DNA from 2 places in the Nocardia sp. NPDC006044 genome. Region 1 is predicted to be linked to the other one. Evidence: riboswitches for the same ligand, from Rfam matches in the RefSeq annotation. Region 1 holds a riboswitch; the other holds the start of a gene.
What was found. A riboswitch is a leader RNA that binds a small molecule or an ion and turns the genes downstream of it on or off. The one in region 1 is predicted to bind thiamine pyrophosphate.
Positions count from the first base shown of each region.

Region 2: linked by a shared signal. The riboswitch ahead of ACFYO1_RS18625 (purine-cytosine permease family protein) and the one ahead of thiC (phosphomethylpyrimidine synthase ThiC) in region 1 are both predicted to bind thiamine pyrophosphate.

Region 1 covers NZ_JBIAID010000002.1:958,827-964,898, forward strand. The annotation lists gene fahA (fumarylacetoacetase) at 1-504, shown strand, start outside; gene ACFYO1_RS21965 (TetR/AcrR family transcriptional regulator) at 571-1,260, opposite strand; gene ACFYO1_RS21970 (lipase family protein) at 1,359-2,762, shown strand; gene ACFYO1_RS21975 (VOC family protein) at 2,890-3,366, shown strand; TPP riboswitch at 3,433-3,542, shown strand; gene thiC (phosphomethylpyrimidine synthase ThiC) at 3,534-5,183, shown strand; gene ACFYO1_RS21985 (hypothetical protein) at 5,250-6,072, opposite strand, start outside.
Region 2 covers NZ_JBIAID010000002.1:221,019-227,090, forward strand. The annotation lists gene ACFYO1_RS18605 (DUF6401 family natural product biosynthesis protein) at 1-300, shown strand, start outside; gene ACFYO1_RS18610 (hypothetical protein) at 364-1,236, opposite strand; gene ACFYO1_RS18615 (DUF4254 domain-containing protein) at 1,590-2,024, shown strand; gene ACFYO1_RS18620 (AbrB family transcriptional regulator) at 2,117-3,250, opposite strand; TPP riboswitch at 3,541-3,656, shown strand; gene ACFYO1_RS18625 (purine-cytosine permease family protein) at 3,653-5,041, shown strand; gene ACFYO1_RS18630 (DUF72 domain-containing protein) at 5,058-5,864, shown strand; gene ACFYO1_RS18635 (cystathionine beta-synthase) at 5,912-6,072, opposite strand, start outside.

The DNA.
Region 1 (6,072 bases):
CTCGGCCCGTTCCTCGGCAAGTCCTTCGCGACGTCGATCTCGCCGTGGGTCACGCCGCTGGCCGCGCTGGAATCCGCGCGGGTGCCCACCCCCGAGCAGCACCCGCAGCCGCTGCCCTATCTGCAAGAAAAGGAGCCGTGGGGGCTCGACATCGAACTGACGGTGGCCTGGAACGGCGAGGCGGTCTCATACCCGCCGTTCTCCCGGATGTACTGGTCACCGGCGCAGATGCTGGCCCATCTCACCGCGAACGGCGCGAGCACCCGCACCGGCGACCTCTACGCGTCCGGCACCATCTCCGGGCCGGACCCCGACCAGCGCGGCTCGTTCATCGAACTGTCCTGGGGCGGAAGCGAACCCATCCTGGTGAACGGTCAGAAGCGCACGTTCCTGGAGGACGGCGACGAGGTGGTCATCACCGCGTCCGCGCCCGGCCCGGACGCCCAGCGCATCGGTCTCGGCGAGGTCCGCGGCCGGATCCGCCCCGCGCGTCCGCGCGGATAACCGGACCGCACAGCGACGCGAGCCGGGTCGGATCGATCGGCCCGGCTCGCGTCGTCCGCGCTGAATCTACTGTCCCGCAACGACTCCCCGGCCGGCGTACACCACCGCGATGAACCCGGTCAGATCCTCGATGAGCGTGTCCACGCCGTCCGGCGTGCCACCGTCGTCGTGATGGTGCAGCCAGTCCGCGACCAGTTCGAACATGCCGCCGATGGTGGCCAGCGCCAAGGCCAGCCGGGCCCGCTGCACGCGCGGATCACCGTCCGGCTCCCCGGACCACTCCCGATCCAGGAATGCCGCCGACCAGCGCCGGTTGCTGCGCCGGATCCGCTCGACCGTCGGCGAAATACCGCCCGCCTCACCGAAAGTCACCTTCGCCAGGCGCGGGTCGTCGGCGATGGCGTGCACGAACGCGGCGAGCACCGGCTCGGCCCGCTCCGGCCAGGACAACTCGGCGGCCGCGACGGCGCCGGCGATCACCCGTTGCTGGATCTGCGCGGTGAGCTGCTGGAGCAGCGCGATGTAGCACGCTTCCTTGCTCTCGAAATGGTCGTAGAAACCCTTGGTTCCGACATAGGCGCGCTGACAGATCTGCTCGATCGATGTGCCCGAATAGCTGTGCTCGGCAAACAGTTCGGTGGCCGCGTCGAGCAGTTGATTACGCCGCTGTGCGCTGCGCTGCTCGGCGTCGAGTCCACGGATCCGGCGGCGGGCCTGCCCCTCGGCAGGCCGCGCGGCGGATTTGCTGCGGGTCATACCCTCGACCATAGCTCGATGACTTCTAGAAAGAGTTCTTGTTAGTAACACGGCCACGTGCTGTAATCGCTGTCACCTTGATGAGGAAGGACGCATACGTGTCAGTGATCAACGGTGATCCGGCCGCTAACCCGCGGACCGGTCTACGTTCGGTGGCCGTGTTGGTGACCATGGCGTTCGCCATGGCCACCGTCCTGCTGACCGGTGCGGTCGCCCCCGCGCCCGCCGCGGCAGTGCCACTCCCGCACGACGACTCGTTCTATCAGCCTCCCGAAGGGTTCGCCGACCAGGCGCCCGGCGCGATTCTGCGCTCGCGGGAGGTGCGCCTGGCGGTCCTGACCGTGCTGCCGCTGAATGTGCGCTCCTGGCAGCTGCTCTACCGCACCACTGATCTCAACGACCAGCCCACGGTCGCCGTCACCACGGTCATCCTGCCCGCGGGCGCCGACCCGAATCGTTCCCGTCCGCTGGTCTCACTCCAGTTCTATTACGACAGCGCCAGCAACGACTGCTCGCCGTCGTATGTGCTGCAACAGGGTTCGGGCCTGGCCGGCCTGGAGGGCATCCACTCGCAAAGCGAACTGATCGCGATCGCCGCATTGATCAGCCAAGGCTGGGCGATCTCGGTGCCGGACTACGAGGGACTCGACGGTCACCTCACGGTGCCGAAGGAACCCGGCTACATGACCCTCGACGGCATCCGCGCCGCCGAGGGCTTCCAGCCGCTCGGCCTGGACGGGGCGAATACCCCGGTCGCCATGTGGGGCTTCTCCGGTGGCGGCATGGGTTCGGGCTGGGCGGCGGAGATGCAGCCGACCTACGCGCCGGAACTCAACGTCAAGGGCATCGCCATGGGCTCGCCCACCTCGGACGTGGTGTCGCTGCTGCACGTCAACGGGTCGATGTTCTCCTCGCTGATCGGCATCGGTATTTCGTCGCTGCGCAAGGCCTATCCGAAGTTCAAGGAGGCGGCCGATCGGTATCTGACGCCCGAGGGCCGGGCGCTGATGGACCGGACCGAGCGGCAGTGCCTGCCGCGCAACGCGCTCACCCAGATGTTCGTCGATTACGGGCGAATGCTGACCATCCCGATTCCCGACTTCCTCCAGGTGCCGGAGATCAAGGAGACCTTCGAGCAAACGGTGCTCGGCCGCAATATCCCCACCGCACCGATCTTCTTGTACCAGGGCGTCTTCGACGAGGCGGTCCCGGTATGGACAAATGACCGGCTGAACCAGCAGTGGTGTGCCGGCGGCGCGTCCGTGGTCTACACCCGCGATCATCTCAGCGAGCATCTGAGCCTGCCGTCGCTCGGCATGGCCGGCACGCTCAACTGGATGAAGGGCAGGCTGGCGCCGAACGCGCCCGATCAGGTCGGCTGCCGCACCGACAATGTGGTGTCCATGCTGGCCGATTTCAACGCCTTGCTGACCCAGATCGAGATCAACCTGAACGCCACCTTCGGCGCGCTCGGGTTCCCGATCGGCCCGCGCGAGCGTTAGTTCTCACCACTGGCCTGGCCCTCGACCGGAATTCGGTCGGGGGCCAGACTTTTCGTTCGCACAGCGATGACTTCCCGGCGCCCGCCTCGTCTGCACAGGTATACCGACACCGGCCAGGAGGATCACCATGCAAAAGATCGTCACCAACCTGTGGTTCGACACCCAGGCGGAGGAAGCCGCCGAGTTCTATTGCTCGCTGTTCGCCGACTCCAAGATCACCGACGTGCAGTACCACAGCGAGGCGACCAACCGGCCGACGGATCTGGCCATCACCGTCGACTTCGAACTCAACGGCCAGAAGTTCACCGCGATCAACGGCGGCGGCGAATACCACTACACCCATGCCATGTCGCTATTGGTCAACTGTGACGGACAGGACGAGGTCGACCGGCTGTGGACCGCGTTGCTCGCCGATGGCGGACAGGAGATCGAATGCGGTTGGCTGAACGACAAATACGGCGTGCCGTGGCAGATCTGGCCGGCCGAGGCGACCGAGCTGGTCACCGGCGACGACCGGGAGGCGGTGAACCGCGCGATGCGCGCGATGTTCGGGATGAAGAAGATCGTGCTGCAACAGATGCGCGACGCCTACAACGGCAAGTGACGTCGGTCTTCCGCCGATCATGGGGCGGACTCCCAGGGAAGGCAGGTAGTCTCGGGCTGGAAAATTTCACACGCCAACGGGGGCTCGCACCAGCGGGCTGAGAGGACGGCTAGGGCCGTCGACCGTATGAACCTGACCGGGTAATGCCGGCGTAGGGAGGAACGATCATGGCTACTGCTGCGTCCACAGACGGATCCGAGATCATCGACACCGTCACCACCGGACCCATCGAGGGCAGTGTCAAGCATTACACCGAGGTAGACGGGCTGCGCATACCGGTCCGCCGGGTCAACCTGACGAACGGCGAGCATTTCGACGTCTACGACACCTCGGGCCCATACACCGACGACACCGCTCAGATCGACCTGGAGTCGGGCCTGCCGAAATTGCGTGATACCTGGGCCAAGCCCGAGGTAGAAGGCCCGCCGACCCAGCTTGCCTGGGCGCGGCAGGGCATCATCACGCCCGAGATGCGCTTCATCGCCGCGCGCGAAGGGGTGACGCCCGAGCTGGTGCGCGACGAGGTGGCCCGCGGTCGCGCGGTGATTCCCGCCAATCACAAGCATCCGGAGCTGGAGCCGACCATCATCGGCAAGAAGTTCCTGGTGAAGATCAACGCGAACATCGGCAACTCGGCCGTCTCCTCCTCGATCGCCGAGGAGGTGGAGAAGATGGTGTGGGCCACCCGCTGGGGCGCGGACACCATCATGGACCTGTCCACCGGCAAGAACATTCACGAGACCCGCGAGTGGATCCTGCGCAACTCCCCCGTCCCGGTCGGCACCGTGCCGATCTACCAGGCGCTGGAGAAGGTGAACGGCGATCCGACCAAGCTCACCTGGGAGATCTACCGCGACACGGTGATCGAGCAGTGCGAGCAGGGCGTGGACTACATGACCGTGCACGCGGGTGTGCTGCTGCGTTACGTGCCGCTGACCGCCAAGCGGGTCACCGGGATCGTCTCGCGCGGCGGATCCATCATGGCCGCTTGGTGTCTGGCACATCATCAGGAGTCGTTCCTGTACACCCACTTCGCCGAGCTGTGCGAGATCCTGGCGAAGTACGACGTGACCTTCTCCCTCGGCGACGGCCTGCGGCCGGGGTCGATCGCCGACGCCAACGACGAGGCGCAGTTCGCCGAGCTGCGCACGCTCGGCGAGCTGACGAAGATCGCCAAATCCTTTGGCGTGCAGGTGATGATCGAGGGTCCCGGGCACGTGCCGATGCACAAGATCGTGGAGAACGTGCGGCTCGAGGAGGAGCTGTGCGAAGAGGCGCCGTTCTACACCCTCGGCCCGCTCGCCACCGATATCGCGCCCGCCTACGACCACATCACCTCGGCGATCGGCGCCGCGATCATCGCGCAGGCGGGCACCGCCATGCTCTGCTACGTCACCCCGAAAGAGCACCTCGGGCTGCCCAACCGGGACGACGTCAAGGTCGGCGTGATCACCTACAAGATCGCCGCGCACGCCGCCGACCTGGCCAAGGGGCACCCGCACGCGCAGGACCGGGACAACGAATTGTCCAAGGCCCGTTTCGAATTCCGCTGGCGCGACCAGTTCGCGCTGTCGCTGGATCCGGACACAGCGCGGGAGTACCACGACGAGACCATGCCCGCCGAGCCGGCCAAGACCGCGCACTTCTGCTCGATGTGCGGGCCGAAGTTCTGCTCGATGCGCATCTCCGCGGACGTGCGCGAGTACGCGGAGCGCAACCAGCTGACCGATGTCGAGGCGATCGAGGCCGGGATGGCGGAGAAGTCCGCCGAGTTCGCCGACAGCGGCAGCGCGGTGTACCTGCCGATCGTCACGTAGTTCCGGATTCGACTGTCCGGCAACGCCTCCGGTTCCCGCACCCCCTGCGTGCGGGAACCGGCCGGCTCAGTCCCGGCGCATGATCTCGAGCAGCGACTCGAAGTGCTCGGCCGGGACGACTTCCATCGACTCGCCGCCGCCCTGAATGGTGGCGGCGATATCGATGGCGATTCGGTTGCGCCACCAGTAGATGGAGCGGCTGACCGGCCGGGACCGGAGCTCGCCCGCGACCAGGAGTTCGGCGAGCAGGCTGGTTCCCGCGAAAACCGTTGGGCCGGTGATCGGATGGACCAGCAGGTGGGTGTGCCCCGGAATGACCAGCAACGCGCCCCACGGACCGACGACCGGATAGTCATCCAGCCAGCGCACGTGCGCGGTGACGAAATCCGATGCCCCGTAGAGCATTTGAATATCCACATCGTCCATGCCGTCGATATCGGCGGTCATCAGGTCGAGCCCGCCTTCGGCCCGGGTATTGCGCTCGGCGATCGCGAACAGATCCGATTCTCTTGCGCCCCAACGTTGTGCGTTGGCGTAGGTCACCGGCGCCATGATGTCGCCGAAGTCGATCAGCACCCGCTGCAACAGTCCCGGCGCCACCAATCGGCGCACGTCGTTGATCAATCCCTTCGTGCGCGCCGAACACAACCGGGTCCGCAGCATCGACCGCACCGACTCCAGTCGCGATATGTCGAGATGCCCGGCGACCAGATCCGTGATCTGCGCATCCAGCCGATCCTCTACGATCGTCGACCACAGCTGGCGCGGCGCCCGAGCAACCCGCCGCTCCAACCGCGTACACGGCAACACCACCCGGCCACCCCCGCGCCCGGCGAACACGAACTCGCCGCCCGCCTCCTCACACCCATATCCGTGCCGCACCGCGACC
Region 2 (6,072 bases), 740 kb from region 1:
CACGGGATGCCCGCGCTCGCCGCGGCGGCCGAACTGCCCGCCCTGTCGGCGGCGCTGGACCAGCACGCGGCGGCCGTGCGGGACATCCTCGAGCTGGGCGTCGAAGGCGCCGCACGGGTGCCGATGAGCGTGCTGCTCGCGGGTTACGCGCGCGGACTCCTCGACCACGTGCGGGAGGCCGCGGCCGAGCACGGCATGACCGGCGCGGCGCCAGGCGACCTCAGCAGCTGGGCGAACGCCGACTGGCTCCAGCTGCGCCTGGCCGGCGTGTGCCTGCACTCTTCGCAGCAGATCGCCTGAACCCCTGATCGCACGCGTCCACCGTAGGCAGCAGCCCACGGCGGACGCGTTTGCCGTATGCGCTCAGCGCCGCTCGCCCGGATCGCGGTAGCCCATGTACTCACCGGACTGCTCGTACGAGCCGCCGCCCTGCATCGCACCCTGCTCCCACTGCTGTGCGTGCTGGCCCTGGCCGCGGGTGGCCTGCTGATCCATCCATAGCTGCTCACGCGAGGCATCCTCACGGCCACGCGAGTACGCCTCCGCATGCCCCTTGACCGCGGGCATCTCCTCTTCCAGGCCGCTCAGCCAGCCCTCCCAGCGCTGCTGCATCGGCCGGACCATGCCACCGCCGACACCTACCACCAGGATGCCGCCGATGGTGGCGAGCACCGTGATCAGGATCGGCATGGTGACCGACATGGCCACGCCGATCTGGTTCAGCGCGGCCACGATGCCGACACCCCAGATGAACACCGCGGCGATCCGGCCGATCATCGCGCCGTAGGACAACCCGCCGAGCATGTTGCCGACCAGGTCACGCACCGCGGACGCGATCGCACCGGCGATCACCACGATGATGATGGCGACCGCGGCCTTCGGCAGCCAGGACACGATGCCGTCGAGCAGATCGCTCACCGGGTTCGGCCCGAACACGCCGAAGCCGAGTTGCAGGGCGATCAGCAGGATCGCGTAGTAGGCCAGCTTCGCCAGCAGATCGGAAGCGTCGTAGCGGCTGCGCGACATCATCTGCTTGAGGCCGCCGCGCTCGACCAGGCGGTCGAACCCGAGCCGGTCGAGCACCTTGTCCACGATCGTCGAGACGACCTTCGCGACGATCCAGCCGATGAGCAAGATGACGATGAATCCGGCCAGCTTGGGGACGAACGTGGCCACCGAACTCCACGCGTCCGAGAACCCCTTCTGGAAATCGATAGCCAAACTGGAGGTGTACATGCCCATCCCTTCGCTATCCGATTACGCCATGGCGGTTGCCGAGGCTTCTTCAAGGCCGGTTATACCCTGGCCACATAACTCGAATCGCTTATTTGCAGATAATTTGCCACATTGCGACTTTCGGCGCGACCGCACATCGGTCCGACGCACGGGGAACGTACTCTCCACTCCGGCCACCCGAGACTGGTCGATCGTCCTCACAATCCCGGCCCCGCCGCGAGGAGAAGATTGTTACGACCTGTCATCGCGGTGCCATCTCGATGTCACCGACACGCCGAGTCAAGCGGCGCACTCTTATCTCGGATTCGGCATCAGGGCAATGCCTCCCGCCTGACGTCACCCGGAGGTGCACGATGAAGACCTTGTCAGCCGACCGATCATTGCCTGATCAGCGCGAACTGGTGGCCGCCTTCGGCGGCAACGCCGGCGATCCGGTCACCGACCATCCGATCATCGACCTGGCCCGCCGACTGGCCACGCTGCACCGCCAGCGGCACGGCAACCCGCTCGGAGCCGCCGGAATCGATTGCCGCCGCGCCGAATTGGTCGCCGCCATCGACAACTGGGTGGCCACCCAACTTCCTCGCCGCAGTTGCACCGAGCATCTGCGCACCGGGTCGCTCGGTGCCATGGTCGATCGCATGGCCGCGGCGCACGCGCATGCCAGCCATCTGCTGCACACCGCGGAAAAAGTCTCCGACCTCCGGGTACATGCGGCGTGGTACCGGCTCGCCGCGTTGGCCGACGAGTGGGCGGATCTCATCGTGGGCGCGGTGCGAAAAGCGTAGTGGCGCAGGGGTACCCGGCCTGCGCGGACATTCTCAGCACCGAACTACGAGAACCGCGGGCAATCAGCGGGAAAATGTCCGCGCAGGCCGGGTCAGGCAACCAGCTCGGGCTGCGCCAACTGCAACTGTCGCGCCGAGAACCAGCGCATAGCTTTCGCGAGCAGCGGCAGCATGAGCACCATCAGCAGCAAGCGCATGCTCTGCACGCAGGTGATCAGCGGCAGGTTCGCGTCCATCGACTCGGCCGTGGCCAGCACCGCGTTGATGCCGCCGGGCGTGGTGGCCAGGTAGATGTCGGAGAGCTCGAGATCGACGAACGTGGCGACCGCGAAGGCGAGTCCGGCGACGATCGCGGACAACGCGACGATGGTGACCGTCATGCCGGGGATCATCCGGGCCATCTCGCGAACCACGGTGCGGGTGAACCGGGTTCCGACCTCGAAACCGATGAGCACGAACAGCAGATCCTTGAACAGGTTCGTCGGCGCGTACCCGTGGCTGACGCCCAGCGCGGTGAGCACCGCGGTCATCAGCATCGGCCCGATCAGCGCCGGGCTCGGCAGTCCGAGCCGCCTGCCCAGCTTGGTGCCGATGACGCACAGCATCACCGCGATGGACAACCCGGCGACCTGATCCCCGCGCCCGACGATCATCCAGAACGGCAGATCGGGATTGGTCACCGCGCCGCCGAGCGTCACCTTCTCGTTGCTCAGCCCGCCGCCGCTGTTGCTCAGCAGCGCGCCGAGGGCCGGCGCGCTCACCGCGACCAGCGCGACCCGCAGGTACTGCATGAACGCCACCTGACGCGGATCGGCGTCCATATCGTCGGCCACCGCCACCACCGCGGCGGAACCGCCGGCCAGCAGCCCGAGCGTCGCGGTCGGCAGTTCGACGTGCGCGAAGCGGGCGAACACCACCGCCACCAGCAGGCTGATCAACAGGGTCGCCACGGTCACCGCGAGCACCGGAATCAACGCCAGCCCGATACTCGACAGCAGCGAGATCTCCAGATAACTGCCCATCAGCACACCGAGCATGGACTGCACGCCGCACGTCAGCTGGCGGGGCATCGGCGCGGGCAACTTCCCGGCCAACGCGAGGGCGCCGCCGACGACGATCGCGAGAATCATCTGCGGCGCGGGAAAATTCACCCGATCGAGCAACTCGGCCCCGGCAAGCACCGAGGTAAGCAGAGCTACCCAACCGATCACTTGCCTCCGAGTCATACCTCGTGATCCTGGCCCTAGACGGTGAACAGACCGTTACAACTCCGTTATCGCGGTTAACGGCCGGTGTGATCCCGGCCGCAGGACACCAATCCCCAGTTCAGAACGGACATTTCCCAAGCCCTGCATTGGTTCGTACTCTGCCCGGTTTCCAGAGTACCGATTCGAGCGAACTTGCAGTTCATGGTTGTTCAGTTGCGTCGGCAAGGCGCCTCGGGCACTCGCCCGTGCAGGCGCTCGGCATGAATCGCGCGGACCGCCGAATCGCCACGTGTACTATTCGCCCGAACCACCCCCACCGCGGGAGCTCGGGCAAGGCCGGGCTGAGAGGGCGGACCCCAGCGCTTCGCCGACCGCATGAACCTGTCCGGGTAATGCCGGCGTAGGAAGAGCGTTTCGGGCATGTCTTCATCGACCCTGCACAACTCCGAACGGCACGAGGCCCCCTTCACCCTCGACGAGCCCGCCCCGAAGGTGCTGTCCTTCTGGGATCAGAGCGCATTCTGGGCAAACCTGGGTGTCAGCCTCATCGCCTTCTCCGGCGCGTACACCGTGCTGGCACCGAATTCCGAAGGCGCACCGCAGATTTCCATCTCCGCGGGCATCCTCGCGATGATCGTCGGCACGGTCGTCGGCGGTCTGATGCTCGGCCTGGCGGCGATCCCCGGCGCCAAGACCGGCAAGCCGGCGATGGTCCTGCTGCGCGGCCTGTTCGGCGCGAAACTCAGCTATCTGCCCACCGTGTTGAACATCGCCCAGCTGATCGGCTGGGGCACCTTCGAATTGATCGTGATCGGCGACGCGGCCGACGAGCTGTTCGGCGGCGGTCCGCACTGGCTCTACGTGGTGGCCGCAGGCGTGCTCACCACGGCGCTGACCATCTGGCCGCTCGGCTCGGTCCGGCTGCTGCGCCGGTTCGTCACGATCGGCGTGGTGATCGCGCTGATCTGGTTCTACATCCAGTTCTTCCGCACCGGGCTGCCCGATCTGTCGGCCAACCCCGGCCCGCACGGCAGCGGCCCGTTCGGCGCCGACTGGAACCTCTTCTGGATCGCTACCGACGCGGCGCTCGCGGTGTCTATCTCCTGGGTGCCGGTGGCCGCGGACTACACCCGGCACTCGCGCGGCACCGGGTCGGCGTTCGGCGCGGCCAGCGGGGCCTACGCGATCACTCAGATCGTGGCCTACACGCTCGGCCTGTTCGCGCTGGCCAGGGCGACCGGGGACGGCCAGTACTCGCCGTTCCTCCAGGTGAGTCTCGGCGGCCTGTTCTTCTTCGTGTTCGTGCTGCGCGAGGCGGACCAGTCGTTCGCCAACGTGTATTCCACCGCCGTCTCGATCCAGAACCTGGCCCCGCGCATCGACCGGCGGATCCTGTCGATCGGACTGGGCGTGCTGATCACGGTGCTCGCGTTGCGGCTGAACATGGCCAATTACTTCGGCTTCCTCGGGCTGATCGGGTCGGTGTTCGTGCCACTGCTCGGCGTGCTCGTCGCCGACTTCTTCCTGCGTGCGAAGGGCGACTGGAACACCGCCGACGACGCCCCGCCGCGCTGGGGGATGATCGTCGCCTGGCTGGCCGGGCTCTCGGTGTACCAGCTGATCAATCCGGGCGATGCCGGCGTGTGGACCGACTTCTGGGTGCACGTGCAGGAGCAGCTGCACTTCACCAAGCAGGCGTGGATGAGCGCGTCGCTGCTGTCGTTCCTCGCCGCGCTGGTGGTCGCGTGGGCATTCGGCCGGATCTCGACGCTCCGGCGTGCCCGGGTAACCGGCGGCACATCCGCGTAGCTGCCACGATGGACTGATGGGCGAAGTCAGGATCGGCACCTCGGGGTGGGTGTATCCGCCCTGGCGCGGCGTCTTCTATCCCAAAGGGGTGACACAGAAGCGTGAGCTCGCGTATTTGTCGGAACAGCTGAACAGCGTCGAGATCAACGGCTCGTTCTACGCGCTGCAGCGCCCGTCGAGTTATCAGAACTGGGCGAGTCAGACGCCGGACGACTTCGTCTTCGCGGTGAAGGGCAGCAGATTCATCACGCACATGAAGCGGCTGCGCGACGGCGATGAGCTGCTGGCGAACTTCCTCGCCTCCGGAATGCTGGCCCTGGGCCCCAAATTGGGCCCGATCCTCTGGCAGCTGCCGCCGAACTTCCCGTTCGATCCGGACGTGCTGACCAACTTTTTCGACCACCTCCCCCGGACCACAACGCAGGCCGCGGAGATAGCGAAACAGCATGACCATCGGGTGGATCCGGCGTATACGACCACCGACGCGAACCGTCCGCTGCGGCACGCCCTGGAGGTCCGCCACCCCAGTTTCGTCACGGCAGAATTCACCGACCTGTTGACCAAGCATGAGATCGCCCTCGTAATCGCCGATGCCGCAGGCAAATTCCCGATGATCGAGGAGGCTACCGCGGACTTCGTCTATATCCGGCTGCACGGTCACGACGAGCTGTACGTCAGCGGCTACACCGACGAGGGCCTCGACATGTGGGCCGGCAAGATCCGCGGCTGGTCCGCCGATCACGACGTCTACTGCTACTTCGACAACGATGCCAAGGTCATGGCCCCGCGCGACGCCCTGGCCCTGCGCGCCCGCCTGGCCTAGCCGGGGCCCGAGTACACGGGCCCCGGCTGATCAGCAGCAGAGAGCGGTCAGTGGCCGAGCGTGCCGACGCTCAGGAAGCCGAGCAGGTCGTGCCGGGTGATGACGCCGACCGGCTTGCCCTCCTCGACCACCATCAGCGCGTCGGTGTCCGACAGCGCCTTGGTCGCGGCGGAAATCGGCTCGCCCGCGCCGATCAGCGGGAACGACG